DNA from 4 places in the Streptomyces sp. NPDC001634 genome. Region 1 is predicted to be linked to each of the others. Evidence: riboswitches for the same ligand, from Rfam matches in the RefSeq annotation. Region 1 holds a riboswitch; each other region holds the start of a gene.
What was found. Region 1 has a riboswitch for cyclic di-AMP ahead of ABT186_RS15695 (transglycosylase SLT domain-containing protein). Riboswitches for the same ligand answer to the same signal wherever they lie in the genome.

Region 1 (7,275 bases):
GTCGCCTTCGGCGCGGCCCCGTGGGACCAGCCGAAGCTGCGCCCCGAATCGCCCTTCGGGCGTGCCTGGTCGCTGTGGGCGCTGAGCTACTACCCGCATCCGTACCGCTTCCTGCCCGCCCAGACCCGCCACTATCTGGTCCGCCGCGTCCTCGGCCCGCTCGGTGCGTGGTGGCTGCGTGACCGTTTCGAGGGCAAGGTGGGGGTGCGTGAGGTCGACCGTGTGGTCAGCGCGGCCGCGCCCGACGGCAGCCCGGTGCTGACGGTCCGGACGCACGCGGGCCGCACGGAGGAACTGAGCGCCGACCACGTCATCGCCGCGACCGGCTACCGCGTGAACATCGCAGCGATGGACTTCCTGGGCCATGAGCTGCGTACGGAACTGGGAGTGAGCCGCGGCACACCGAAGCTCGGCGCGGGGTATGTGTCGTCCGTCCCGGGCCTTTACTTCACGGGCCTTCCGGCCGCGGCCTCGTACGGCCCGGTGATGCGCTTCGTGTGCGGCACCGAGTTCGCGTCGCCGCGTCTGGCGAAGCACCTGGCGGCGGTGCACGGCTGAGAACCGGGCGCCCTTACGACAGGGCGCCCTTGGGCCGGAGTGTGGTGCGTGACGCGTTCGGCGCCGTGGGGAAGGGAGCCGGCCGACGTGGCAGAGAACATGCTCAACAGCACGCCTGCAAACGGTTGTTGGGGCGCGATGGGGCGGTCTCCGGGGAACCCTACCGCGTAAGTCCTGGGGCGCACGGGATATCGGACGACGTCCGGTTCGCGCCGAGTCGCCGGGGCGTTCCATCCGTATTCTCTGATCATGGCCGCACCCCTCGCATATTCACTCATCGCCACTGACCTGGACGGAACGCTGCTGCGTGGTGACGACACGCTCTCCGACCGGTCCAGGGCCGCGCTGACGCGGGCCGCAGTCGCCGGCGCACAGCACCTCGTGGTGACAGGGCGCCCGGCGCCGAGAGTGCGGCCGTTGCTCGACGACCTCGGCAGCAGGGGGCTCGCGGTGTGCGGACAGGGCGCGCAGGTGTACGACGCCGGCGCGGACCGGCTGCTGTTCTCGGTCACCCTGGACCGGGAGTTGGCCGAGACCGCGCTCGGCAAGATCGAGGCCGAGGTGGGGCAGGTGTACGCGGCGGTCGACCAGGACGGGGTGGACGGGCTCACCCTCATCGAGCCCGGCTATCTGATGCCGCACCCCACTCTGCCCGCCGTACAGGTCGAGCGGCGCGACGATCTGTGGTGCGAGCCCATCAGCAAGGTGCTGCTGCGCCATCACGCCCTGTCCGACGACGAGTTGGCGGAGGCGGCCCGCGGAGCGGTCGGTTCCCTCGCGACGGTCACCATGTCCGGGCCCGGCACCGTCGAACTCCAGCCATGCGGCATCACCAAGGCGACGGGGCTCGCGCTGGCCGCCGAGTACCTCGGCCTGAGCCGGTCGCAGACCATCGCCTTCGGCGACATGCCCAACGACATCCCGATGTTCGACTGGGCCGCGCACGGGGTCGCCATGGCCAACGCCCACCCGGAACTCAAGGCCGTCGCCGACGAGATCACCACGTCGAACGAGGACGACGGCATCGCCGTCGTCCTCGAAAGACTGCTCACGGGCCGGTAGCTTCCCGGCCCGTGCGGATCAGTACGCGCTGTGGACGTTGTCGATCGAGCCGTACCGGTGCGCGGCGTAGTTGCACGCGGCCGTGATGTTCGCGACCGGGTCGTACGGGTTGAAGGACGTGCCCGCCACGTGGTACGCCCGGAACGTGGGGTCGATGATCTGCAGAAGCCCCTTGGACGGGATGCCTTTAGCGGCGTTCGAGTCCCAGAGGTTGATGGCCCTGGGGTTGCCCGACGACTCGCGCATCACGTTGCGGTAGATGCCGTTGTACGTCCCGGGTATCCGGTGCTGCGCCATGACGGCCAGCGACTGACGGATCCAGGTGTCGAGGTTGCCCTTGCGTGCCACGGTGCTCACGGCGGACGTCGTGGCCGGCGTGGCGGCGGAAGCGCTGGTAGCCCCGATGACCGGGGCGGCGAGAAGGGCGGCACCCGTCGTCGCGACAGCGACGGCACGGGTGAGGCGGGCGGCCTTGGAGCCGCGGTCCCGACGGCGTGCGGGCAGGGCGAAAACGGACATGTCGCATTCCTCTCCGGCGCCTGCGAGGTGAGCTGTCGGGTTCGGGCGGGGAGGTGCCCGGCCGTGTCCTCGGTGTCGAGGGCACGACTTCACCCCAAGCCGTTCCGGTGTGATGTCCGGCCCGGCGGCTTACCTGGTTCCCCCGCTCCTGCCTCAGTGGGTCGAAGGGTTCTCGAGCGGCGGCAGGATTCGGCGTTCCGCTCGGGTCGAATGGAAGGTATGCGAGAGCACATGTCGGGAACAAGCTCGGAAGTCACAGTCCTTCCGGATTGGCGTTGAAATGGGGGAATAGGGAGGGTGACCCCCAGCGTTGAATCGGGTTCAAGTTGCCACCAGCAAAGGGGGAGTTGGCGACGTGCCCGAAACGCCCCGTCTCATTCGGGCGTGACCTATTTCACGTGCTCCGACCGCAATGCCCAATGGGCGGGGGCCGGAATCAACTTGGGTGAAGTGGACATGGGTCACTCACCCTGATTCCGGCAAATTCGGACAAATAGTTCACGAGTGTGGTGGTGGCCCGGAGCTGGGCCCAGTGGGCGCGCCGCCCTAACCCGCCGTGCGCGGAACCCGCTTCTCCCATGTGCGGTGGAACACCACCTCGTCGCCGTCCTTGCAGACGAGCTCGTTCGAGACGACGAAGTCCGTTGCGGTGCAGGTGATCCCGGAGTGCGTCTCCACCCTCGCGTCCCACCCCGCCTCCGGGCGGTGCAGCCGGATCGACCGGTCGGAGCGGGTGCGGGCGGTCAGCGGATCCGCGTCCTCGATGGTGTACGCCTCCAATGTGTCCTCGGTCACTTCGAGACCGTCGGGATACACACGGGTGCCGTTGCGGCGTGGGTCGACCACCAGGAGCCACTCACCCTTCGCCACGTCCCGCACCACCAGGCGCTCCGGGCGCGGTTCGTCGAGCGTGGCCGGCCGGCTGACGCCCAGCGGCTCGGAGTGCTCCGGCTCACCGAACGCGATGTCCGCGCCCGACTCCCTTGTCCGTACGGGCAGTTCGAGTGCACTGCCCGCAGGGTCCAGTGTGAGGCCGGTCTCCGAACCCGGCTGCGGCCACAGCCACGGCCAGTACGCGGAGGAGACGGCGAGCCGGATGCGGTGGCCCGGCGGGAAGGCGTGGCCGATGCCGTTCAGCTCGAACGCCACGTCCTCGGTGGCCCCCGGGGCCCAGGGGACCGCCCGGTCCGGGCCGTGGCGCGCCGACAGGTTCAGGGCGCCCCGGGTGACGAGCGTCGACGTCCCGTCGGGTGCCACGTCGCAGAGGCGGGCGACCACCTGCCCGCGCGGCACGGAGGACGTCAGCCGCAGCCGCACCCGGGGCCGCCCCAGCACCCAGGTCTCCTCGGCCGCCTCGAACTCGAAGCAGGCCGACCTCGCGTCCTCCTCACGCTGGTCGGGCGGCAGGTCGGCGTCGTCGCCGCGGGGGACGACACCGCCCGCGTCGAGGCCGGTGTGCAGAGGGGAGCGTACGAGCACGGGGGCGCCCCGGAGCGCGTACGAGACCGGGGTGACGTGCGGTGACGGCCAGGACGGCTCGCCGACCCAGCGGCCCGGGAGTACGTCGTGGACCCTCGCCGGAGGGTGCGAGTCGCTGATGTACGCGCGCAGCAACGGCTCCGCCATGACCCCCGTGTCCTTGCCCTTGAGCCAGTGATCCCACCAGCGGAGCGTCTCCTGGAGGAAGCCGATCGCCGGCCCGGGCGGCCGGCCGCGGTCCGGGTACTGGTGCGCCCACGGCCCGATCAGGCCACGTACGCGATCGGCCGGAAGATGTTCCACGAGACGCAGCACGGAGTCCCGGTACGGGTCGTGCCAGCCGCCCACCGCCAGGACGGCGGCCCGGACCGCGCCGTAGTCCTCGCGGACGCTGCCGTGCCGCCAGTGATCGTCCCGTGTCTGGTGGGCCAGCCAGGTGTGGACGGGAGGGTCCAGTGCCGCCAGGCGTCCGAGCCAGGCGTCCCGCCACACCGCGCCCACATACCGGGGGTCCGGCGGACGGGCCGCGAAGGCGAGCAGCGTCGCCGTGCGGGTGTGCATACCGCAGGCGAGGACGGAGCCGCCCAGGTAGTGCACGTCGTTGTCATAGCGGTCGTCCGGGGCGCAGACCGTGACGACCGCCTTGAGCGGCTCGGGCGCGAGGGCCGCGATCCGGAGGGAGACGAAGCCGCCCCAGGAGATGCCGAACATACCCACCCGGCCGTCGCACCAGGGCTGCGCGGCCAGCCACTCGACGACCTCGACGCCGTCGGACAGCGCGATCGCCGAGTCCTCGTTGGCGGGCAGGCCGTCGGAGTTGCCGTGCCCGCGCACGTCCACCCGGACGGAGGCGTAGCCGTGGCCCGCGTACCAGGGGTGCCGCTGCCGGTCGCGGGGCGCGGTGTAGTCGGTGAGCCGGTACGGAAGGTATTCGAGGAGGACGGGGACGGGCTCCCCGGTCAGCGGGCGCCACGCGCGTGCGTACAGACGAGTGCCGTCCTGGAGCGGGATCCAGAAGTCGGCATGAGCCGTTTCATAGGGGAAGGAGGTACGGATGTGCATGCGCGTGACCTCGGACTCCTGGGCGTCCTCAGCGGGCCGGGTGTGCGTCCGGGCGGGTGACGGTGGCGCGCGGCGGTGATGGCCCACCGACTACGAGGGGCCTCTTTCGGTTATGTCGATGGATATCTGTTCGTATCACCTGATCAAGAACATACCGTTCGTGATCCGATACCGCCCGGCCTGGAACAGTGGGCGCTCGTGGTGATCGAAACCTGACCGGATACGCTGACTTGAGTGATGGCGGCGACAGATCGACAAACGTGTGAGCCGCGTCGACAGACGACGTCATCGACCAAGTGACCGTCTTTGAGACCGACCGTGTGATCGTCAGCAGACGTCAGCAGACAGGAGACCCCACGTGACCGTCGTCGGGCCGTTCGGGCTGAGCGTGCGGGACCAGGCTCTGGAAGCCGATGTCCAGGCCGGATTGGCCGCTGTCGAGGAAGGGTTGCTCGACGCCACCAAGAGCGAGGTGCCCTTCATCACGGAGGCCGCGCAGCATCTCGTACGGGCGGGCGGGAAGCGGTTCAGGCCGCTGCTCGTGATGCTCGCCGCGCAGTTCGGCGACCCGTACGCGCCCGGGGTCGTGCCCTCGGCCGTGGTCGTGGAGCTGACCCACCTCGCCACGCTGTACCACGACGACGTGATGGACGAGGCCGACGTGCGGCGCGGGGTGGACAGCGCGAACACCCGCTGGGGCAACTCGGTCGCCGTCCTCACCGGTGACTTCCTGTTCGCGAGGGCGTCGCACATCCTGGCCGACCTCGGCCCCGAGGCCGTCCGCATTCAGGCGGAGGCGTTCGAGCGGCTGGTCACGGGCCAGATCCTGGAGACCGCCGGCCCGCGGGACGGCCGCGATCCGGTGGAGCACTATCTGGACGTGCTCGGCGGCAAGACCGGCTCGCTGGTGGCGGTGGCGTGTCGCTTCGGGGCGATGATGTCGGGCGCCGACGAGACGGTCGTGGACGTGCTCACGCAGTACGGCGAGCGGCTGGGCGTGGCGTTCCAGCTGGCCGACGACGTGCTGGACATCGCGTCGGACTCGCACGAGTCCGGGAAGACCCCCGGGACGGACCTGCGCGAGGGCATCCCCACCCTGCCGGTCCTGCGGCTGCGTGAGCGCGCGGAACGACTGGGGCTGCCCGAGGACATCGCCCTGTGCGAGCTCCTGGACTCGGACCTGACGGACGACGCCCGCCACGCCGAAGCCCTCGCCCGGCTGCGGGTCCACCCGTCCCTGGAGCAGGCCCGTCGCGACACGGTCCGCTATGCGGAGGACGCCCGTACGGCCCTGGCCCCGCTGCGGGAGTGCGACGCGAAGGCGGCCCTGATGCAGCTGTGCGACGCTGTGGTGCACCGGGCGGGTTAGCCCCGGCGTGTCACCGCTCGGGGACGCTGCCGTGACACACCTGCCACATCCGTAACTTTTTCGTCATGCTTTTCGGTGAAGTGTGATGCAGGCCACAATGTTGGATTGAGTCCAGGCTCGGATCGGGTCCGTACCCATGCCCAGAAGCTGACGCAGGGGGCGTCAGCTCGGATACGGGGAGATTTCCGATCATGAGTACTGACGTCACTTCCACGAAGCGCCGCAAGAGCCTGATCGTCACCGGCGTCGCCGTGGCCGCCGCCGCCACAGTCGCCGCCGCGGTCATCCCGGCCTTCGCCGCCGGCAACGGGAACGCGCACCACGGCATGGACCACGCCGGGAACGCGGACCGGGCCGCCGTCGGAGGTGTCACCCGGAGCGGCACGCCCGCCGGTACCGGCGGCACCACGCTCGTCGCCGGCCTCCGTGGCGCCAACGAGGTGCCCGTCGCCGGCGGCCCCGCCGTCGGGGACAAGGACGGCGCCGCCCTGGAGTTCGTCAGGGTCAAGGGCGACACGGTCTCCGTCGCCGTCACCTGGCGCGGCACCGGCCGGCCCACGATGCTCCACATCCACCAGGGCGCCAAGGGCGTCAACGGCGGAGTCAAGATCGACTTCAGCAAGCTGCTGGCGAAGGGCAGCAAGGGCCACACCGTCTCCGGCAGCGTGAAGGTCACGGATGCCGCCCTGCTCTCGCAGCTCAAGACCGACCCCGGCGCCTTCTACGCCAACCTGCACACCGCCGAGTTCCCCGGCGGAGCCGTCCGCGGCCAGCTCCACAACGTCACCACCGCCATCGACTTCCGCCACGCCCTGGACAACTTCCAGGCCTCCGTGGTCAAGGGCAAGCAGATCTACGAGTGCAAGCCGGCCGCCGGCGGCGGCTACGCCTTCGCCCAGCGCGATGTCGCCGCGCTGCTCGGCGGCGGCATTCTGCACTCCTTCGTGAAGCCCAACTCCGGTACACCGCAGTGGGTCGCGCTCGACCGCAGCGCGGTCACCGGCACGGTCCTGACCAGGACCCCGAACGGCGACACGAACATCCCCGAGCTCGATCTGAAGGCCACTCAGTCCGGCAGGCACCACGGCCTGCTCGCGGACACCGCCGAGATCCTGCGCCTCAACACGGTCGGAGGCGTCGCACCCGCCGGCTCCTGCACGCCCGGCGCGATCGTGGGCGTGCCCTACCGGGCCGACTACGTCTTCGTGCAGCGCTGAGCGAGGAGT
Region 2 (7,275 bases), on a different contig from region 1:
TCGGGCATCTTCGTGCTGCAGGGCTCCGCCGCCCACCTCGGCTCCGTCCTGCAGGCGGCGCTCGCGGTCCTCGTCGGCATAACCCTGCTCGCCGGGCCGTACCTCATCCGGATGACCCAGGACCTGTCCGAGGAGCGCCTGATGCGCATCCGAGCCCAGGAACGCGCGGAGGTCGCCGCCCACGTCCACGACTCGGTCCTGCACACCCTGACCCTGATCCAGCGCAATGCTGAGAACGCGAACGAGGTACGCCGTCTCGCCCGTGCCCAGGAGCGCGACCTGCGCGCCTGGCTCTACAAACCGGAGGGCACCGGCAAGGACGAGGACGAGGAGCCCGGCACCCTCGCGGAGGCGGTCCGGCGCAATGCGGCGGAGGTGGAGGACAAGCACGGCGTCCCCATCGAGGTCGTCATCGTCGGCGACTGCCCCCTCGACGAGCGGATCGGCGCACAGATGCAGGCCGCGCGCGAGGCAATGGTGAACGCCGCCAAGTACGGTGGCGAGGGCGGCGCCGTCCAGGTCTACGCCGAGGTCGAGGGCAGGACGGTCTTCGTGTCCGTCCGTGACCGCGGCCCCGGCTTCGACCCCGACACGATTCCCGCCGACCGTATGGGTGTCAGAGAATCGATCATCGGCCGCATGGAGCGCAACGGCGGGACGGCACGGCTGCGCGCGGTTCCGGGCGGCGGCACGGAGGTCGAGCTGGAGATGGAGAGGGCGGAGAAGACGTCATGAGCGACGCGAACGAGCCGGTCGGCCCGGTGGAGCCGGAGCGCGTGAGCGGGGGCGCGGGGGAGCGGCGCGTACGGGTCGTGCTCGTGGACGACCACCGTATGTTCCGTACAGGCGTCCAGGCCGAGATCGGGCAGACCGAGCGGACCGGGGTCGAGGTCGTCGGCGAGGCCGCGGACGTCGACCAGGCCGTATCGGTGATCACGACGACGCGGCCCGAGGTGGTCCTTCTCGACGTCCATCTGCCGGGCGGCGGCGGGGTGGAAGTGCTGCGCCGCTGCGCCCCGTTGATGGCCGACACCGAGCAGCCGGTCCGGTTCCTGGCGCTGTCCGTGTCGGACGCCGCCGAGGACGTGATCGGGGTGATCCGCGGCGGCGCCCGCGGCTATGTCACCAAGACCATCACCGGCTCGGACCTCGTCGACTCCATCTTCCGGGTACAGGACGGCGACGCGGTGTTCTCGCCGCGCCTGGCCGGCTTCGTCCTCGACGCCTTCGCCTCGACCGACGCCCCGCCGGTCGACGAGGACCTCGACCGCCTCACCCAGCGTGAGCGCGAGGTCCTGCGCCTCATCGCACGCGGTTATGCGTACAAGGAGATAGCCAAGCAGCTGTTCATCTCGGTGAAGACGGTCGAGTCCCATGTCTCGGCGGTCCTGCGCAAGCTCCAGCTGTCGAACCGCCATGAGCTGACCCGCTGGGCGACGGCCCGCCGCCTGGTGTGACAGGGCCTGGTGTGACAGGCCCTCACCGGGCCTGCCGTCCCAGCTCCGGGAGAGGGCGGGTCATGTCACCCGCGTGGCCCCCGCGAAGGGCATCTCGTCGATCGGCGCCAGTCGTACCGGCGCCGACGGATTCGGCGCGTGGATCATCTGGCCGTTCCCCACATAGAGCCCCACATGGCTGATCCCGGAGTAGAAGAACACCAGGTCACCGGGGAGGAGTTCGGAGCGCGAGACGCGGCGGCCCGCGTCGATCTGGGCGTATGTGGTCCGGGGGAGCGAGATGCCCGCCGAGCGGTACGCGGCCTGCACCAGGCCTGAGCAGTCGAAGGCGTCCGGGCCGGTGGCACCCCAGACGTAGGGGCTGCCGAGCTTGCCGTACACGTACGCCACCGCGGCCGCCGCCCGGGTGTTGGGCGCCTCCGCGGTCGCCGCCGAGGCCGATACCGGGCCCAGTCCCCGTACCGCGTCCCGTGACGCCCGTCCGGCGCCCCCGTCCGCCGCAAGTTGCGCCCGCTGCCCCGCGGTGAGCCGGGACAGCAACTGCCGTGCCTCGCCCAGCTTCTCGTTGATCGTCCGTTTCTGCCGCTGCAGTTCCGCCTGCTGGGACTTCAGGGAGGCGAGTTCCACGCGTGCCGCCCCGCGCAGCCGCTCGATCTCCCGCAGCTGGCTGCGAACGCGTGTCACGGCCGTCGCCTGCCGGCCGTCGATCCGCTCGGCGAACGCGGCGTTGTCGAGGTACCGCCCGGGATCCGAGGAGAGCAGGAGCTGCACCGAGGGGTCCATGCCCCCGTTGCGGTACTGGGCCGCCGCGGCCGAACCCAGCGCCTCGCGCGCCGAGTTGAGCCGGTCCGTGCGGCGGGCCGCTTCGTCCCGCAGCGCGTCGACCCGCGCCTTGGCCTTGTCCGCCTGCTCCTTCGCACCGTCGTACTTCTCGGTCGCGGCTTCCGCCTCCCGGTACAGCCGGTCCATCTCGGCCTTGACCTGTGCCGGTGAGAGCCGCGGCTCGGCATGCCCCGTTCCGTCGAAGCCGGTCGCGGACGCCGCTCCCGCGAGGGCGATCGTGGCGGCGGTCCGGGCCGTGTTGCCTCCGAGCGAACGCTGTCTGGGCTTGCGGTGCGCTGCCACCTGGGACGTCACGTCCTTTCGTACGACCGCCGGGGCCACGGGCGGTCTCACGCGTCCGGCGGCGGCCCGCACAGGGGGAACGGGCCGCCGCCGGACCTTCTCGGCGGTGGTGTCCGACGGCCGCCCCTGGCCCGGGCGGCGTTGGGGAGCCGGTCACCTGGGGGAGGACGCTAAACCTCACCGTGATGGCACTGTGACGCAAAGTACGGAACTGGCGCGAGCGGACTACCTGGTGACCTTATGTGACCGTGATCCCGTCCTGGGCTCGCTGATTTCACGCTGTGTGATGACCGATGCGGCCGTTCCGGGGGCGCGAGGGGTCGCGGAGTGCTATAGGGCGCATATATGCGGGCCCTGGGCGTCCGTAACGGGCGCCGGTGCATCCGGAGGGCCGGTGTCGAGTGGACCGCGCGCCCCTCATTAGGCTCCGGCCCCATGGACGTACTCATCCATCTCTTCGTCGGCCTGCACATCATCGGGATCGCCGCGCTGCTCGGCGGCTTCCTCACCCAGATGAAGGCGATGGGCCAGGGCACGGCCCGCTTCGTGCCCGGAATGCTGCACGGCGCGCTGACCATGCTGGTCACGGGCGTCGTTCTGGTGGGCCTCAATCAGGCGGACCACCACTCGGTCAACACGATCAAGATCGGCATCAAGCTGGCTCTGCTGATCGTGATCCTCGGCCTGGTCTACGTCAAGCGCGACGAGGAGACGGTCGAGAAGCCCCTCTTCGGCCTCGTCGGCGCGCTGACCATGGCGAACATCTTCATCGCGGTGCTCTGGACCTGACGGTTCCCAGGGCGGACCGGACGGCCGAGGCGAGGACCGCGCACCAGACGGCCACCGCGATCCACAGCAGTACCCGGCCGAGTCCGCTCGGCCAGTGCACTTCGAGAGCGGCGGCGACGGACAGTGCCGCCACGGCGGTCATCCCCATGGGGAAGACGGTCGCCCAGCGCCGTACGTCGTAACCGAGCCGCGGCCGGAGCATCTCGGCCGCCGCCAGTACGCAGTAACAGGAGCAGGCGAGCACGAGGAGGCCGACGGTGACGGCCCGCAGGGTGTCGTTGTCGTCGTTGTTCCAGAGATACAGGCCACTTTGCGCCGCGGCGACGAGCCGTGCCCCCGCCACCGCGGAGATGGCGAGTGCGCCGGCCGCGATCCAGTGGTCCCCCGCGCCGGTCAGCACCTGCCGCGGGTCGAAGCGCCACAGCCCGGCCAGGTAGAGCACGAGCCCGAGCCAGAAGAACACCAGCGCCGCGTGCGCGAGCCACGCAACCCCCTCGGCCCCGGCGAGCACCGCGGCGAGCACCGCGATCCCCTCCGTCGCCACGGACCCGAGGAACACCACCCCCGGCATACGGCGCTCCCAGTGCCACATCACCGGGAGGATCAGGCCCGCCCACAGCACGAAGGCCAGCGCGAGGAGCGCCTCGGCGAGCTGCTGCCAGCCCAGGTCGGCCACCGCCGCGCCCAACACGGCCGTCGCCGCGACCGGGGTGAGCGCGACCGGCGAGCGCGCCTCGGCCGCCCACCGCTCGCGCTCCCGCGGCAGCCGTACGGCGAAGTCCGCGGCGAGCCCGAGCCATGAGATGCCGGTCAGCACCAGGGCGATGCGGGAGAGGGCCTCGTACCCGGGCAGATGCAGCCCGACCGACAGGATGCCGGTCGCCATGACGGCGGCCCCGGTGGCGGGCGGACGCTGCGCCCACCGGATACGGAGCGCGGAGGTGCCTGACATGCGCCCGATGCTAGGGACGCGTACGCGGGTTGCGTACGGGGCACGCGCGCGCGGAGACGGAAAACACCCCACGCGCGCGGAGACGGCAAACAACCCCCCGCGCGCGGAGACGGCAAACAACCCCCACGCGTGCGGGGCGTACGAAAACGCCCACGCGCGCGTGGGGCACGAAAACGGGAGCCGAGGCCTCAGGCCGGCCGCACCACGCTGTGGATGATCGACGCGCCGCCGTAGTAGATCGACTCCTCGCGGACGTACGCGCCCGGCTTCGGTGCGTGGATCATCATGCCGTTGCCGATGTAGATGCCGACGTGGCTGATGTCGTCGTAGAAGAAGATCAGATCACCGGGCTGCGCATCGGTGAGCGAGACCGTCGTGCCGGCGTTCACCTGGTCGTACGTGGTGCGCGGCAGCGTCACCCCGGCGGCGCTCCAGGCTGCCTGGGTCAGGCCCGAGCAGTCGTACGAGCCGGGCCCGGTGGCGCCCCACACGTACGGCTTGCCTATCTGCGCGCGGGCGAACGCAAGGACCTTCGCGGCCTTGGTCGCGTAGGAGGAGTCCGTGCCGGTGGAGGTGCCCGATGAGCCCGAGGAACTCGACGAGCCGGACGAACCGGAGGATCCGGAGGAACTCGACGAGCCGGACGTGGTGCCCGAGGACGACTTCTGCTGCGCCGCCTGCCGCCGTGCCAGCTCCGCGGCCTGGCGCTGGGCCTCCTCCTGCTTCTGCTTCTCGATCGCGGCGAGCCGCGCCTTCTGCTCCGCGGTCAGCTGGGAGAGCAGCTGCCGCGCCTCGCTCAGTTTCTGCTGGACGTCCGCCTTGCTCGACTTGAGCGTTTCCTGCGACTTGGTGAGCGACTGCAGGCTCCGGCTGGCCTCCTGCCGCTTCTTCATCGTCGAGGCCTGCGCGGTGATGTACTGGTCGACCGCTTCCTTCTGACGGCTGGTCAGCCGGCTCATCAGCTGGGTCTGGTCGAAGTAGTCCTGGGGCGTGTCGGCCAGCAGGAAGGTGGCCGTGTCGGGGGCCGCGGCCCCGGTTCGGTACTGCGCCGCTGCGAACGTGCCCAGCTCGTCCCGTGCCTCGTTGAGCTTCTGGGTGCGCTTGGCGACGTCGTCGAGGAGCGTGTCGACGTGCTTGCGCTCCGTGGCCGTCTTCTCCGTCGCCGCGTCGTATCTTTCGGTGGCCGACTCCGCCTGGCGGTAGAGGTCGTTGACCTTCTTCTCGACCTCCTCGATGCTCGGCTTGTTGTCGGCGGAGGGCGCGGCGTTGGCGGTCTGGGAGAGCAGGGCCACGGAGGTGAGGGCGGCCGTCGCGAGGGCGGGGGTCCGTATGCCTGCGATGCGCGTGCCGGAGGGACGCGGCTTGCGGTGCGGCGCCATTGAGAGGCGACTCCTTCCGTAATCCGCCTACCGAGTTAGCTGTCGGGTTCGGGCGGGTGGTTCCGGAAGGTGTGCCCTACGGCCGTGCCCCGAAGGGCAGTTGGCCGATTCACCCCAAGGTCGGTGGGTCCCCGGCTCCGGCTGCCGCGGGGGCGCACCGGACTCGGCGGAGGCCCCGCGACCCGGCGACCTTCGCCGGTGGTTGTCGTGCGGCCTGCCGGGCACGCTAGCCAACTGGTGTGGCCCGTGTGAAGGTTGATGTGCGATATGCCCGATACATTTTCGTGACCTTGACCTTGAGGTGTGCCGCCCATGGTCAATGCGGAGGTATCTGTGGCGGGTTGGTCGATTTTTTCCTCCGGAGTCGGGATTTCCGTGGAGTATGAGACTTCTCCGGAGTCGGAATTCCAGTGGAGCCGGGATTCCTTCGGGGCTCCGACGTGGGCGTATGTCCCGTACGGTCGATTGCCGAACGTGGTCGGACCGACCCGGAAAGTAACAGTAATCAAGCGGTCAATTCCGGAGGAGCGCCCGGCCGGAGACCGATCCCGGGGACGGATTGCCGGGGCGGCGGCCGGTTGTCGGTGGGGCGGCCTAGACTCGGAGAGCGATGAGCAGCCTCTTTGACGACAGCTTCCTGGCGGACCTCAAGGCCAATCCGGCCCACGAGGAGGAGCCCCCGCCACCCGAGGACGATCACGCACCGGAGTCGGTTCCGGACGATCTGTTCGACGGGAAGTTCGACATGCCGCCGGACCGGGACGCTTACTACCGCGACGGCGCGCCCCGCCCGGTCATCGACCCGCAGGCGCTGCTCCAGGGGCTGAACGAGAACCAGCGCGCGGCCGTCGTGCACGCCGGCTCCCCCCTGCTCATCGTGGCCGGCGCCGGCTCCGGCAAGACCCGAGTGCTCACCCACCGCATCGCGTATCTGCTGGCCGAGCGGGGCGTGCACCCGGGACAGATCCTTGCGATCACCTTCACCAACAAGGCCGCGGGCGAGATGAAGGAGCGCGTCGAGCATCTCGTCGGCCCGCGCGCGAACGCGATGTGGGTGATGACCTTCCACAGCGCGTGCGTCCGCATCCTGCGGCGCGAGTCGAAGAAGCTCGGCTTCACATCCTCCTTCTCGATCTACGACGCCGCCGACAGCAAGCGGCTGATGGCGCTGGTCTGCCGCGATCTGGACCTCGACCCCAAGCGCTTCCCGCCGAAGTCCTTCAGCGCCAAGATCTCCAACCTGAAGAACGAGCTGATCGACGAGGAGGACTTCGCCGCCCAGGCCGCCGACAGCTTCGAGAAGACCCTCGCTCAGGCGTACGCGCTCTACCAGTCGCGGCTCCGCGAGGCGAACGCGCTCGACTTCGACGACCTGATCATGACGACGGTCAACCTGCTCCGCGCCTTCCCGGACGTCGCCGAGCACTACCGCCGCCGCTTCCGCCACGTCCTCGTGGACGAGTACCAGGACACGAACCACGCCCAGTACGCCCTCGTACGGGAACTCGTCGGCAGCTCCGAACATCCCGTGGACGTACCGCCGAGCGAGTACGACCTGCGGCCGGCCGAACTG
Region 3 (7,275 bases), on a different contig from region 1:
TCCTTGTTCGCGGGGTAGTCGGGGACCACACGCTTGACGACGCCCTGTTCGGTGCCGAGGGCAAGGCCCTGGGAGGACTCGTCCAGCGTCGTCAGGCAGACCACCGTCTCGTCCGCCTCCAGGGAGACGAACTCAGAGATCGGCGCCCCGCCGGAGAGGGTCGGCCGGGCCGCCGTCTCCGGCAGCTGCGGGAGGTCGATCACGTTCAGCCGCAGCAGCCGCCCGGCGGACGTCACCGCGCCCACCTCGCCGCGCGCGGTCGCGGGGACCGCGGAGACGATCACGTCGTGCTTCGCGCGCCTGCCGTCGGTGTCCTCGGCGAAGGGGTCGCCGTTCGCCGTGCGTGCCAGCAGTCCTGTCGACGACATCAGCACCCGGCACGGGGCGTCCTCGACCTGGAGCGACACCGTCGGGGCCGGGGCGCCGGAGGACTCCAGCAGCACGGTGCGCCGCTCCGTGCCGAACTTCTTGGCCACTGCGGCCAGTTCGGCGGAGACCAGCTTGCGCAGCTCCGCGTCCGACTCCAGGATCCGGGTCAGCTCCTCGATCTCCACCTTGAGCCTGTCCTTCTCGGACTCCAGCTCGATGCGGTCGTACTTGGTGAGGCGGCGCAGCGGGGTGTCGAGGATGTACTGCGTCTGGATCTCGCTCAGCGAGAAGCGCTCCATCAGGCGCTCCTTCGCCTGCGCGGAGTTCTCGCTGGAGCGGATCAGGCGGATGACCTCGTCGATGTCCACCAGCGCCGTCAGCAGGCCCTCGACCAGGTGCAGCCGGTCGCGCCTCTTGCCCCGGCGGAACTCCGAGCGACGCCGCACGACGTCGAAGCGGTGGTCGAGGTAGACCTCCAGCAGCTCCTTGAGGCCCAGTGTGAGCGGCTGGCCGTCGACCAGCGCCACGTTGTTGATGCCGAAGGACTCCTCCATGGGTGTCAGCTTGTAGAGCTGCTCCAGGACCGCCTCGGGCACGAAGCCGTTCTTGATCTCGATGACCAGGCGCAGGCCGTGCTCGCGGTCGGTCAGGTCCTTGACGTCGGCGATTCCCTGGAGCTTCTTCGAGCCGACCAGGTCCTTGATCTTGGCGATCACCTTTTCCGGGCCGACCGTGAAGGGCAGCTCGGTGATGACCAGGCCCTTGCGGCGCGCGGTCACGTTCTCCACGGACACCGTGGCGCGGATCCTGAAGGTGCCGCGGCCCGTCTCGTACGCGTCCCGGATGCCGGAGAGGCCGACGATCCGGCCGCCGGTGGGCAGGTCCGGGCCCGGGACGTGCTTCATCAGGGTGTCCAGATCCGCGTTCGGGTGGCGGATCAGATGGCGGGCGGCCGCGATGACCTCACCGAGGTTGTGCGGCGGCATGTTCGTGGCCATGCCGACGGCGATGCCCGACGCGCCGTTCACCAGGAGGTTCGGGAAGGCGGCAGGCAGGGCCACCGGCTCCTGCTCCTGGCCGTCGTAGTTGGGCGTGAAGTCGACCGTGTCCTCGTCGATCGACTCGGTCATCAGGCTCGTGGCCTCGGCCATACGGCACTCGGTGTACCGCATGGCGGCCGGCGGGTCGTCGTTGCCCAGCGAGCCGAAGTTGCCGTGGCCGTCGACCAGGGGGACGCGCATCGAGAAGGGCTGGGCCATGCGCACCAGGGCGTCGTAGATCGACGCGTCGCCGTGCGGGTGGAGCTTACCCATGACCTCGCCGACGACGCGGGCGCACTTCACATAGCCACGCTCGGGGCGCAGCCCCATCTCGTTCATCTGGTAGACGATCCGCCGGTGCACCGGCTTGAGGCCGTCGCGTGCGTCCGGAAGGGCCCTGGAGTAGATGACCGAGTACGCGTACTCGAGAAAGGAGCCCTGCATCTCGTCGACGACGTCGATGTCGAGGATCTTCTCCTCGTACGAGTCGTCGGGCGGCGGGGTCTTCGTGCTGCGGCGGGCCATTGCTGCCGGCTCCTTCACAGTCTGTGCTGGGCATGAACGAATCTGACGTCGACCATTGTGGACCGACGCACTGACAACGCGGACAAGGACCCGGTTCTCAAGGGTCCCGGCCGGGCATGCGCACCGCCGTCCACGGTCTGCCGCCCGGTGCCGGCACCCGGCGCGTCAACCCTGTACGCCATGCTCCACCCCCCGTAATCCCGGTCTCGCTCTCGGCGTACGCCGCCCGGGAACTTCGCCACCGGTCCCCACGCTTGCATACAGTGACAGCACCGGCAGGAAACCGCGGTTTCCGCGAAAGCTCCGCGATCGAAGGGACGTACATGCCCATGGGTCACACGGCCACAGCCGAGGCAGGCTCCGGGGGCCTGACAGCGACCGAGCACCGCCTGGCCAACGGCCTGCGCGTGGTGCTCTCCGAGGACCACCTGACCCCGGTCGCGGCGGTGTGCCTCTGGTACGACGTCGGCTCCCGCCACGAGGTCCAGGGGCGCACCGGGCTCGCCCACCTCTTCGAACACCTGATGTTCCAGGGCTCCGCCCAGGTCAAGGGCAACGGCCACTTCGAGCTGGTGCAGGGCGCCGGCGGCTCGCTGAACGGCACGACGAGCTTCGAGCGCACGAACTACTTCGAGACCATGCCGGCCCACCAGCTGGAGCTCGCCCTCTGGCTGGAGGCCGACCGCATGGGCTCATTGCTGGCCGCGCTCGACGACGAGTCGATGGAGAACCAGCGGGACGTCGTGAAGAACGAGCGCCGCCAGCGCTACGACAACGTCCCGTACGGCACCGCCTTCGAGAAGCTGACCGCGCTCGCGTACCCGGAGGGCCACCCCTACCACCACACGCCGATCGGATCGATGGCGGACCTGGACGCGGCCACCCTGGAGGACGCACGCGCGTTCTTCCGCACCTACTACGCGCCCAACAACGCGGTCCTCTCCGTCGTCGGCGACATCGACCCCCGGCAGACCCTCGCCTGGATCGAGAAGTACTTCGGATCCATCCCGTCCCACGACGGCAAGCCCGAGCCGCGCGCCGGCTCGCTGCCCGAGGTCATCGGCGAGCAGCTGCGCGAGGTCGTCGAGGAGGAGGTCCCGGCGCGCGCCCTGATGGCCGCCTACCGGCTGCCCCACGACGGCACGCGCTCGGCCGACGCCGCAGACCTGGCGCTCACCATCCTCGGCGGCGGTGAGTCCTCCCGCCTCTACAACCGGCTCGTACGGCGTGACCGCACCGCCGTCGCCGCCGGTTTCGGCCTGCTGCGGCTCGCCGGAGCGCCCTCCCTGGGGTGGCTGGACGTGAAGACGTCCGGCGACGTCGAGGTGCCCGTCATCGAGGTGGCCATCGACGAGGAACTCGCCCGGTTCGCCGAGGAGGGGCCCACGGCCGAGGAAATGGAGCGCGCCCAGGCCCAATTGGAGCGCGAATGGCTGGACCGGCTCGGCACGGTCGCGGGCCGCGCCGACGAACTGTGCCGGTACGCCGTGCTGTTCGGCGACCCGCAGCTCGCCCTGACCGCCGTCAAGCGCGTGCTCGACGTCACCGCCGAGGAGGTGCAGGAGGTCGCCAAGGCCCGCCTGCGCCCCGACAACCGCGCGGTGCTCGTGTACGAACCGGTCACGGACGGGGCCGAGGCCCAGGAAGCCGCCGAAACCACCGCCGCCGAAGGCACCAGCAACGACGAGGAGCCGTCGAAGTGACCGAGCTCGCGACCATGGACTTCCACCCGCAGCCCCGGCCCGGCGAGGCCAAGCCCTGGGCGTTCCCGGCACCCGAGCGCGGCACGCTCGACAACGGTCTGACCGTGCTGCACTGCCACCGCCCCGGCCAGCAGGTCATCGCCGTCGAGGTGCTCCTCGACGCGCCCCTGGACGCCGAGCCGGACGGCCTCGACGGCGTCGCCACGATCATGGCGCGCGCCTTCTCCGAGGGCACCGACAAGCACTCCGCCGAGGAGTTCGCCGCCGAGCTGGAGCGCTGCGGCGCCACCCTCGACTCGCACGCCGACCACCCCGGCGTCCGCCTCTCCCTCGAGGTGCCCGCCTCCCGCCTCCCGAAGGCGCTAGGGCTGCTCGCCGACGCCCTGAGGTCGCCGGCGTTCGCCGACAGCGAGGTCGAGCGCCTGGTGCGCAACCGCCTCGACGAGATCCCGCACGAGACGGCCAATCCGGCCCGCCGCGCCGCCAAGGAGCTCTCCAAGGAGCTGTTCCCCGCGTCCTCGCGCATGTCGCGCCCGCGCCAGGGCACCGAGGAGACGGTCGCGAACATCGACTCCGCGGCCGTCCGTGCCTTCTACGAGCGGTATGTACGCCCCGCGACGGCCATCGCCGTCGTGGTCGGCGACCTGACCGGGTTCGACCTCGGCGAGCTTCTCGGCGACACGCTCGGCGCCTGGAAGGGCTCGCCGGCCAAGCCGCGTCCCGTTCCTCCGGTGACCGCCGACGACACCGGCCGCGTGATCATCGTGGACCGCCCCGGCGCCGTCCAGACGCAGCTGCTCATCGGCCGCGTCGGCGCCGACCGCCACGACCGCGTCTGGCCCGCGCAGGTGCTCGGCACGTACTGCCTCGGCGGCACTCTCACCTCCCGTCTGGACCGCGTCCTGCGCGAGGAGAAGGGCTACACCTACGGTGTGCGGGCGTTCGGGCAGGTGCTGCGCTCCGCGCCCGACGGCACGGGTGCCGCGATGCTCGCCATCAGCGGCTCGGTCGACACGCCGAACACCGGCCCGGCGCTCGACGACCTCTGGAAGGTGCTGCGCACCCTCGCCGCCGAGGGGCTGACGGACGCAGAGCGCGATGTCGCCGTGCAGAACCTGGTGGGTGTGGCGCCGCTCAAGTTCGAGACCGCGGCGGCCGTGGCGAGCACCTTCGCCGACCAGGTCGAGCAGCACCTCCCGGACGACTACCAGGCGACGCTGTATCAGGAACTCTCCGCGACGGGCACGGTGGAGGCCACGGCGGCCGTCGTGAACGCCTTCCCGGTGGACCGTCTGGTGACCGTCCTGGTGGGCGACGCCGCGAAGATCGCGGAGCCCGTCAAGGCGCTCGGCATCGGTGAAGTGTCCGTCGTAGCGGCCGAGTAGGGGCGCCGCACGCGCGCGTGGAGACCACCTGGCAGGCACGCGCGCGTCGCACGGCGGGACACAACGGGCCCTGGTGACATCCGTCACCAGGGCCCGTCTCTTGGGGTTTTGTCCGTATTGCCGCAGAGTTGCCTCTCTGCCCTGTGGGATGCGCTACAAATCCCCGTCTCCGTTTGTTGATTGAAAGAGGGCCCCCTTAGCGTCGTCCGGGCTGTCCGTCAGGCAGTGCGCCGCACCCGCGGCACCGGACAGTCATCGCCGAGTCCCCGTACGGCGCGAGCCAGGGGAGCCGGGGACCCAACCACAGTCCCTGGGGTGAATCGGGCTCCAGCCCGTAGGAGACCTTCCTGCTCCGAACCCGTCAGCTAACCCGGTAGGCGAGAGGGAAGGAAAGGACCAGCCACTTCATGGCGTTCACCTGCGCCACCGGGAAGCACCGTCGTACCGGCCGTGCGAAGCGCACGACCACGAATGCCATGGGCGCCGCGGCGCTCGCCGCCACCGGCGTCATCGGCACACTGGCCGCCCCGGCGCTCGCCGTCGAGAACTCCGTCGAGCAGACCGGACTGATGCAGGCCGTCACCCTCGGCGACTCGGTCGCCGAGAAGATCGACGCCCAGGCCGCCGCCCAGAAGCAGGCCGCGGAGCAGAAGCAGGCCGCGGAGGCCGCGCGCCGGAAGGCCGCGGAGAAGGCCAGGCAGGAGCGCGAGGCCAAGGAGCGCGCCGCCCGCGAGGCCGAGCGCAGGCGTCTCAACGCCTACGTGGCGCCGATCTTCAACTCCTACGTCTCCACCGGCTACAAGAGCGGCGGCTCCCTGTGGTCGTCCGGCGCGCACACGGGCATCGACTTCCACGCCTCGACGGGAACACCCGTGCACGCGGTCGGTTCCGGCACCGTCGTCGAGACGGGCTGGGGCGGCGCGTACGGCAACCAGATCGTCATCAAGATGAACGACGGCACCTATACGCAGTACGGCCACCTGTCGTCCATCGGCGTCTCCGTCGGCCAGACGGTCACCCCGGGCCGGCAGATAGCCCTCTCCGGGGCCACCGGCAACGTCACCGGGCCGCATCTGCACTTCGAGGCCCGTACGACCCCGGAGTACGGCTCGGACATCGACCCGGTCGCCTACCTCCGTTCACACGGTGTGAACGTCTGATACCAAGCACGTCGACGGGTATGCCCGTCCGATGGCCCCGGCTCATCAGCCGGGGCCATCGTCGTTTCGAACGGCTGTCTGTCCAAAAAATATCCCTGGATTCCGGCCCGCCGTCGGAAATTCCGGCCCGCTGCAATAGAGTCGGTTGAACACGCGTCAATCGGCGACGTTTCACGGGTATTAAGGCGGAGGTCGGTCATGCGTATTCCGGCGCACTCGGTATGCACGGCGATCCGTGATGACATCGTCGCAGGTGTCTACGAGCGTGGCAGCCGCCTCACCGAGGAGCTCCTGGCGCGGCGCTACGGCGTCTCGCGCGTCCCCGTGCGCGAGGCCCTGCGCACCCTGGAGGCCGAGGGCTTCGTCGTCACCCGCAGGCACGCCGGCGCGTGTGTGGCGGAACCGACCGACCAGGAGGCCGCCGACCTGCTGGAGATGCGGATGCTGCTGGAGCCGCTGGGCGCCGCACGGGCCGCACAGCGGCGCACCGAGGCCCACCTCAAGGTGCTGCGCGGCCTGGTCAGACTGGGCCAGGAGCGGGCCAGGAGGGGCAGCAGCGAGGATCTGCGCTCCCTGGGCGGCTGGTTCCACGAGACGCTCGCACAGGCCTGCGGAAGCCCCGCGCTGACCTCCACGCTCGGCCAGTTGCGGCACAAGATCGCCTGGATGTACGCGGTCGAGGCACCCGCCAACCCCGTGGAGTCGTGGGCTGAGCACGGCGGAATCGTGGATGCCGTCGCGCGCGGGGACAGTGAGCGCGCTCGGGCGATCACGGCGCTGCACACCGAACGCGCGACCGCCGCGCACCGGCTCCGCTTCTCCGGCGCGGGGGAGCGCACGGACCGTGTGAGGACTTCGCAACACGCCGTAAACATGTCGGGGCTGCGGCATTAACACGGGCGCCGTATACAAAGAGGGGTATTCGGCGGAAGCCTATTTCGGCTGCCCCGTTTCGCGCGTGCCCGGGAATTCCGGCGTGCGCGATTTCCGTGCGCAGTGTGCACTTATTGTGCGACCCCGCTGAATTTCCTGTGCGCGGCGCACGACACATGGCCGCCGCGCGGAAAAGAAAGCGCGAGTGCGCCCGGAGGCC
Region 4 (7,275 bases), on a different contig from region 1:
GGAGGCGCATCATGTGGAGGCCGACGAGTCGGCACTCACCGGCGAGTCGCTGCCGGTGGCCAAGGACGTCGCGCCCGTGCTGGCGTCGGAGCTCGCGGACCGTACGTCCATGGTCTACGAGGGCACCACCGTCGCGGCCGGACGTGGCCGCGCGGTCGTCGTCGCGACCGGCACCGCGACCGAGGCCAGCCGGGCCGCGACGGTCGGTCGCGGCGCCGCCCCCGCCGTCGGGGTGGAGCGCAGGCTGGCCCGGATCACCCGCAGCACCCTGCCGGTGGCCCTTGGTTCGGCCGCGGCGGTGATGGCGGCCGGCACGCTGCGCGGGCGCCCGGCCCGGGACACCGTCGGCGCGGGTGTCGGGCTGGCCGTGGCCAGTGTTCCCGAAGGGCTGCCGTTCCTGGTCTCGGCGGCCCAACTCGCCTCCGCCAGAAGGCTTTCCGCACGGGGTGCCCTGGTCAGGGATCCCCGGACGATCGAGGCGGCCGGCCGCACGGACGTCCTGTGCTTCGACAAGACCGGAACCCTCACCCACGGCCGTATCTCCCTCGTTGCCGTCGCGGCCGACGGCAACAGCCGACCCCTCGAAGCACTCGGGGACGAGCAGCGCGCGGTACTCGGCGCGGCGCTGCGGGCGACACCGCGCCCGCACGGCGAAAAGCGGCTCGCACACGCCACCGACGGGGCCGTCACGGACGGTGCCGCGGAGGCGGGCGTGCGCCGTACGACGGGCGCGCCCGGCTGGCGGCGCATCTCCGGCCTGCCGTTCGAGCCGAGCCGCGGCTTCCACGCCACCCTGGGCCACTGCGAAGGTATCCGGATCCTGTCGGTGAAGGGGGCGCCGGAGGAGGTCGTCGAGCGTTGTTCCGGACGCGGCGGCCGGCCGCTGGCCGCGGAGGGCCGCGCAGACATCCTCGACGCCGGGGAGAAACTGGCGGCCGAGGGCCATCGCATCCTCGCGGTCGCCGAACTGCGGGACGCCGCCGACGAGGAGCTCACCGACGAGACCGTGCGGGGGCTCCACTTCCTCGGCTTCCTCGCGTTCGCCGACCGTGTGCGCGGCACCGCCGTCGACGCGGTGCGCCAACTCGCGGACGCGGGAGTGCACATCGTGATGATCACCGGGGACCACCCGGGCACCGCCGGCAAGACGGCCGCCGAACTCGGCGTCCTGGACGGCAGGCGGGTGGTGACCGGTGCCGAACTCGACGACCTGGACGACCGCGCGCTCGACGCGCTGCTGCCCGACGTCGGTGTCGTCGCGCGCGGAACCCCCGTGCACAAGGTCCGCGTCGTGCAGGCGTTCCAACGCCTTGGCCGTACGGTCGCGATGACCGGCGACGGCGCCAACGACGCGCCCGCGATCCGCCTCGCGGACATCGGCATAGCGTTCGGCAAGCGGGCCACCCCGGCGGCGCGGGCGGCGGCCGACCTCGTCGTCACGGACAACCGGCTGGAGACGATACTCGCCGCACTCGTGGAGGGCCGCGCCATGTGGGCCTCGGTACGGCAGGCGCTGGCGATCCTCGTCGGCGGCAATCTCGGAGAGATCGCCTTCACCCTCCTCGGAGCGGCCGCCACCGGATCCTCACCCCTGACGGCACGTCAGCTCCTGCTGGTCAACCTCTTCACGGACCTCGCACCGGCCATGGCCGTCGCCCTGCGCCCGCCCCATCCCGAGGCCGCCGAACGCATGCTCCACGAGGGCCCCGAGGTCTCGCTCGGCACGGCCCTGACCGACGAGACCGTGTGCCGCGCGGTGGCCACCACCCTGGGCGCCACGTCCGGCTGGCTCGCCGCACGGTTCACCGGCCGTGCCACCCGCGCCCGTACCGTCGCCCTGGTCGCGCTCGTGGGCGCGCAGCTCGGCCAGACGCTGCTGGCCGGGGGCCGGAGCGGAGCGATCATCGCCTCCTCGCTGGGCTCCCTGGCCGCTCTGGCGGCCGTCGTCCAGACCCCGTTCCTCAGCCAGTTCTTCGGCTGCACACCCCTCGGCCCCATCGCCTGGGGCATCGCCCTGTCCGCCGCGGCCATGGGGACGCTGAGTTCGCTGTTCCTCCCGGCACTGATCGCCGGCGTCCGCCCCGCCTTCGCCGCGTCATCGGCCGTGAATCCCGTCAACGGACCGCAGCCCGGCGAACACTGACCAAGAGTCGGGCCACGGCAGCAACAAGCCGTGGGGGACGTCAAGATGGGGGCGGCAAGGCGAAAGTCACAATTACGTATCGGACATTCCGCGCTTCAATCTTCACGTGAGGCACACAAATTGGTTAGGTTGGCGTCAGGCCGCAAGACTCCCTCCGGCGAACCTCGCCGGGTCGCGCGGCCTCCGCCGAATCCGGTGCACGACAACTGCACACCCGAGCCGGGGACCCAACCGACCACGGGGTGAATCGGCCCAACTGCCGGACAGGCAGGGGCCGTAGGGCACACCTTCCGGTAACCGCTCGCCCGAACCCGACAGCTGACCCGGCAGGCGGAGCACGGAAGGAGTACGTCCCCATGGCGCCGGAGCAGACCCCGCTCCCCGGAGGCAGCCTCCCCGGCATGCGCAACTCCCGCTTCTCGGGGGACGACGGGGCGAGCCGAGAAGAGGTCCAGCAGCGGATCCGCAACCTCTACGACCGGGCCGAGGACGACAGCGGGACCTACAACGCGACCCGCGTGGCAAACGCAGGCCCGCGTAATCGTGTCACCACCGGCGTCAACATGGAGCGTCGGCGCGCCGATCCCGCCCTCGACGAGGTCGCCAGGCAGTGGTTCGAGGGGGCCCGCAGGAAGCTGGGGCCCACCGTTCCGGCCGCGCTGCCCGCCGACAGAATGCCCGACAGAGTCGACTTGGACCGGCTCGCTCCCCCGGCGAGGCGGCCGGGGAACGAACTCACCGCTGGTGAGCTCAGGACGACGGACCGCCCCCTCCCGGAGCTGACCGCCGGACCGGCCACGGGAACGACCACCGGTGCTCTGGCTGAACTGACCGCCGGGCCCGGGACGGCCTCCAGGCCGCCTGCGGAACTGACAGCCGGCCCCGTGGCCGCGTTGCCGGCCGCCCCTCGGACACGGCCGGAGACCAACCTGGCCCTGCCTGCGCCGGCCGGCGAGTCGCGGCCGTCCAGGTTGAGCACCTCCAAGGAGCAGAACCAGCGGAAGCTCGCCGCGGCCCGGGAGCTGCTGTCCCGGCATGTCGCCCGGATCAGCACGGCACCGGCGGCGATCGAGTCCCGCGCCGTCGAGGACGCCTGGCGCACGTCGGAGGGACAGGCTTTCGGCCTGGGCGACACCGGATGGCAGTCGCAGCAGCCTGCCGCGTTCGGCACGGCCCCGTCGGGCATGTCCGTCGACGCGGGCGCCGCCTTCTCCACGGGGACTTCGCTGCCCACTGCCGCGATGTTCCCCACCGCGGCCCCTTACCCTACGGAGTTGCCCGTCGCCAGCGGGACTTCGCTCCCCGCAGCGGCCCCCTTCCCGACCGAGGCGCCCGTCGCCACCGGGACGCCCTTCCCCACCGCGGCTTTCTTCCCCGCCGAGGCGCCCCTGCCCATCACGGTCCCCTACCCGACCGAGGCACCCGTCGCCACCGGGACGCCGCTCCCCGCCCCGGCTCTCTTCCCGACCGAGGCGCCCGCTGCCGGGACGCCCCTCCCCACCACGGCTCTCTTCCCGACCGAGGCGCCCGCTGCCGGGACGCCCCTCCCCACCACGGCTCCCTTCCCCGCCGAGGCGCCCATCGCCACCGGAGCCCCCCTCCCCACCGGTACCTCCCTCCCGACGGTCCCTCCCGTCCCCACCGAAGCGTTCATCGGCGTCGGCGGTGTGCCGGAGACGGGATACGGCGCCAAGGCCTCGAAGGCTTCCAAGGCACTCGCCTTCGCTCGTGAACAGATCGGCAAACCGTGCGTCTGGGGCGCTGCCGGGCCCGGCTCCTACGACGCCTCCGGTCTCACGCAGGCCGCCTGGAAGGCCGCAGGAGTGGCCCTCCCGCGCGGTGCGCAGGATCAGGCGCGTACCGGCACGCCCATCCCCCTCACCGATATCCAGCCCGGCGACCTGGTCTTCTTCTACGACGACGACCGCCACGTCGGCCTGTGCACCGGCAACGGCATGATGATCCACGCGCCGAGCCCGGGGGCGTACATACGCGAGGAGTCACTCTTCTTCGCCGGGAGCGCGGCCATCCACAGCGCGGCACGGCCCGCGTGAATCCGTCCGCCTTGTCCACGGCTCGCTATCGTCGGCAGTGACGATCATGCCGCGTACGGGGGCGAGCCGTGCGAGGTGCGCGGCGGCGGTGGCGGTGGCCCGGCCTTCGGGTGAGGCGAACCCGGCGTGCAGCTCGTCCAGTGTGTCCCAGTCCAGCCCGGCGACCAGGTAGTAGTAGGGGGATGTGGACCTCGCGGTAGTGCCGGTCGAATTCCCCGGGGTCGGCTGGAGCCAACCCAGCTCACCCCTCGGTACGGCTCGAAGTCCACGCGCACACCATGGCGTACGGGCTGTCGGTCGCAGGACGGCGGGGTTGCGGTCGCCCGATCAGTTCGCTGCCCGTTGCTGTCGCCATGTCTCGTAGTGGTCCAGGAGGGTCTCCTCGACCGGGCGGTAGGTGATGCCCAGTTCGTGCACGCTCCTGCTGTTGTCGACCCGGAACCGGATGCCGAGGTGTTTGCGGATGTAGTCCTGGGTCAGACCGAAGGCCGGGCCCAGGACGCGTACCGGCCAGTGCGGGAGGGCGGTGCGGGGCAGTCGGAGGTCACGCGGGTAACGGGTGCGGATGATGCGTGACATCTCGTGGAAGGAGGTCATCGTCTCCGCCGCGACGATGTAACGGCCCTTCGCCACAGGGTTCTCCGCCGCCGCGATGTGTGCGTCGGCCACGTCCCGCACGTCGCATGTGGTGAAGCTGAAGTCCGGCGCGCCGTAGAAGAAGTAGCCCTTGAACAACTCGTCGAGCAGGAACAGGCTGCCGGACTCCGACGCGGGGGTCAGGGAAGGCCCGAGGATCAGCCCGGGGTTGACGGACACCATGCGCCACCGGTCCTGGGCCGCCTCCGCCGCCCATGCCTCGCGTTCCGCGAGCGTCTTGGCGTAGTGGTAGGGGTTGTTCTCCACCGTGCTCGTGGTGTTGAAGTACTTCTCGGACAGTATCTCGTCGTCCATGCCCTTGACGTCGATGTAGTCGCCGAAGACCGCGCCCACGGTGGAGGTGAAGACCAGCCTGTCCACGGTCGGGGTGCGATCCATGCTCGTCAGCACATTGCGTGTCCCGCGCAGCGCCGGGTCGACCATGTCCCTGTGGCCGTCCTTGATCTTCTCGGGCATGAGGAACGGCGACGCCACGTGGAAGACGACACGGCAGTCGCTCATCGCCTCGTCGAAGGAGCCCTCGGTGAGCAAGTCCGCCTCGAACAGGGCCAGTCGGCCGGGAAACGCCTCCTGCATCTCGCGCAACGGCCGTACCTTGGCTGTGTTCGCGGCGCTGCGCACGGTGGTGTGCACCCGGTAGTCCCGCTCCAGCAGCCGCCGGACCAGATGGCTCCCGACGAACCCGCTGCCGCCGGTCACCAGAACGGTCGTTGCCCCGCCGTCGCCCACGCTGTCACTCCCCGGTCCCGCCCCCGATGTGTCGGACGGCGGAACGATACGCGCCCCGGGGCCGGGTCGGGCATGGTGCGGACGAACGGGAACTGCGGGCTGCCCGAACGGCCGTGCCTCAGGCGGCAGGCATCGGATCAGCTCGCAGCCAATGACCGTCCGTGCTCCAGCCGAGAAGGCGCCGGCCCGTGCCCTCGTCCACCGCGCCGCCCGCCGCGACCTGCCGCAGGCCCGCGAGCGCCGGCGCCAGCCTGGCCGCCACATGGGCGGGGTGGCGGCCGGCCTCCTCGGTCAGCCAGTCCAGGGTGCGCGCCTGCTCCCGAGGAGTGCACAGGGACAGGTGGAACACCATCTGCCGCCATGCATACGCCACGTCCTTGATCGTGCCCAGCGGACGGGGATTGGCGTGCACCCGGGCCGTGAGCCGGCACGCGGTGACGAAGCAGCGGCGGGCCAGGTCCTCCCATCCCGTGGCCGGGTTGATGCCGACCCGGTGGACCAGCGTGGCCAGGTTGTGCGTGGTGAGGATCTGGGCCTGCTCGATCACCGTGCCGTTGGACGCCACGGACCAGGAGGACCGCGCCCCGGACGGGGAGACGCCCGCCCGCTCGGCGCACAGTTTCGCGAAGCCCGGGGAGGTCCTGGCACCGTAGGACCGTGTCTGCGCCTCTCCGGCCTCGACGATCGCCAGATTGCGGACGGCCGCGTAGTCGATGCCGTAGTACCGCTCGTAGAGCGTGCCGCCACCGAGCAGTTCCGCCGCGACCCGCGCCGCGGCGAGGAACTTCGGGCTGAACGTGCCCATGAAGATGTCCGCGGCCAGCTCCTCCACCAGCGGCGCGCCGAGCTCCGCCTGCCGGGCGAGGACGGTCAGTTCCCGGACGAGCGGATTGGGCAGGATCGTGCCCGGGAACGCCTGCACGGCCAGCTCGCCCAGTTGCCGCAGGGCGTTTGCAGACGCCTCGTCCGTCTCTGCGTCCGCGCGCTGGGAGGCCACAGCCCGCACCCAGGGCAGCTCTTCCACCCGTACCTGCCGCTCCAGATCGAGCAGGAGCAGCGAGCGGCGGTTGCGGAAGGCCCGGTAGTTCGCTGCCATCAGGGTCCGCAACGCCTCGTCCGGGTACAGCTGCGCGGTGGTGACGGCGACCAGCTGCGGTACGAGTTCCGCCAGCACCTCCGCGGAGGGCACGACGCCCCGCTCCACGAGGGTGCCGATGGCAGCGCTCAGCGCGCCCTCGACGGCCTGGCGGACGGCGGGCGGGATCACCGCCCCGGCGGGCAGTCCGGTCTCCTCTGCCTCCGCAGCGCTCACGGGGGCGACGAGCGGTGCGATCTCGGCCGCGCCCACGTTCTGCGGAAGACCGGACAGACGGCGCAGCACCAGCTGGGCCAGCGCGTGGTGGGAGGGAAGCGCACTCTGGGCCGCCTGCTGTCGGCGCAGTGCCGTGTGCCGCTCGGACCCGGGCAGACCACGCCGCTCCACCATGGACGCGACGGCGTGCCGCAGCAGCCCGAGCCGGCGCGCGTCCAACGGCCGCCCGGCGACGGTCTTCTCCAGCGCCTCCCGCAGAATCGCGAGGTTCTCCTTGGGGTTCCGGTGCTTCGTGCAGTACGTGTGCTCTGCCGCGAGCCTCGTGTAGCGGCGCAGCAGCCGAGCGCCCCGCTCGTGCCAGCCGTCGTCCGGGGTGCGCG

Region 2: it holds a riboswitch for cyclic di-AMP, as region 1 does, so the genes downstream of both, ABT186_RS35910 (C40 family peptidase) here and ABT186_RS15695 (transglycosylase SLT domain-containing protein) in region 1, are expected to answer to the same signal.
Region 3: it holds a riboswitch for cyclic di-AMP, as region 1 does, so the genes downstream of both, ABT186_RS43825 (M23 family metallopeptidase) here and ABT186_RS15695 (transglycosylase SLT domain-containing protein) in region 1, are expected to answer to the same signal.
Region 4: it holds a riboswitch for cyclic di-AMP, as region 1 does, so the genes downstream of both, ABT186_RS03405 (C40 family peptidase) here and ABT186_RS15695 (transglycosylase SLT domain-containing protein) in region 1, are expected to answer to the same signal.

Annotation. Positions count from the first base shown of each region.
Region 1 covers NZ_JBEOZU010000020.1:65,714-72,988, reverse strand. Annotated here, with positions in the region: gene ABT186_RS15705 (FAD-dependent oxidoreductase) at 1-558, shown strand, start outside; gene ABT186_RS15700 (HAD family hydrolase) at 808-1,620, shown strand; gene ABT186_RS15695 (transglycosylase SLT domain-containing protein) at 1,639-2,139, opposite strand; cyclic di-AMP (ydaO/yuaA leader) riboswitch at 2,144-2,344, opposite strand; gene ABT186_RS15690 (CocE/NonD family hydrolase) at 2,686-4,680, opposite strand; gene ABT186_RS15685 (polyprenyl synthetase family protein) at 5,039-6,049, shown strand; gene ABT186_RS15680 (CHRD domain-containing protein) at 6,241-7,266, shown strand.
Region 2 covers NZ_JBEOZU010000075.1:16,340-23,614, reverse strand. Annotated here, with positions in the region: gene ABT186_RS35935 (ATP-binding protein) at 1-735, shown strand, start outside; gene ABT186_RS35930 (LuxR C-terminal-related transcriptional regulator) at 732-1,457, shown strand; gene ABT186_RS35925 (C40 family peptidase) at 1,518-2,582, opposite strand; gene ABT186_RS35920 (hypothetical protein) at 3,018-3,371, shown strand; gene ABT186_RS35915 (tellurite resistance/C4-dicarboxylate transporter family protein) at 3,349-4,323, opposite strand; gene ABT186_RS35910 (C40 family peptidase) at 4,512-5,702, opposite strand; cyclic di-AMP (ydaO/yuaA leader) riboswitch at 5,712-5,881, opposite strand; gene pcrA (DNA helicase PcrA) at 6,313-7,275, shown strand, end outside.
Region 3 covers NZ_JBEOZU010000127.1:13,084-20,358, forward strand. Annotated here, with positions in the region: gene ABT186_RS43810 (DNA gyrase/topoisomerase IV subunit A) at 1-1,934, opposite strand, end outside; gene ABT186_RS43815 (M16 family metallopeptidase) at 2,258-3,637, shown strand; gene ABT186_RS43820 (M16 family metallopeptidase) at 3,634-5,022, shown strand; cyclic di-AMP (ydaO/yuaA leader) riboswitch at 5,269-5,417, shown strand; gene ABT186_RS43825 (M23 family metallopeptidase) at 5,430-6,182, shown strand; gene ABT186_RS43830 (GntR family transcriptional regulator) at 6,381-7,076, shown strand.
Region 4 covers NZ_JBEOZU010000003.1:193,158-200,432, forward strand. Annotated here, with positions in the region: gene ABT186_RS03400 (cation-translocating P-type ATPase) at 1-2,143, shown strand, start outside; cyclic di-AMP (ydaO/yuaA leader) riboswitch at 2,318-2,492, shown strand; gene ABT186_RS03405 (C40 family peptidase) at 2,500-4,197, shown strand; gene ABT186_RS03410 (NAD-dependent epimerase/dehydratase family protein) at 4,525-5,583, opposite strand; gene ABT186_RS03415 (hypothetical protein) at 5,702-7,275, opposite strand, start outside.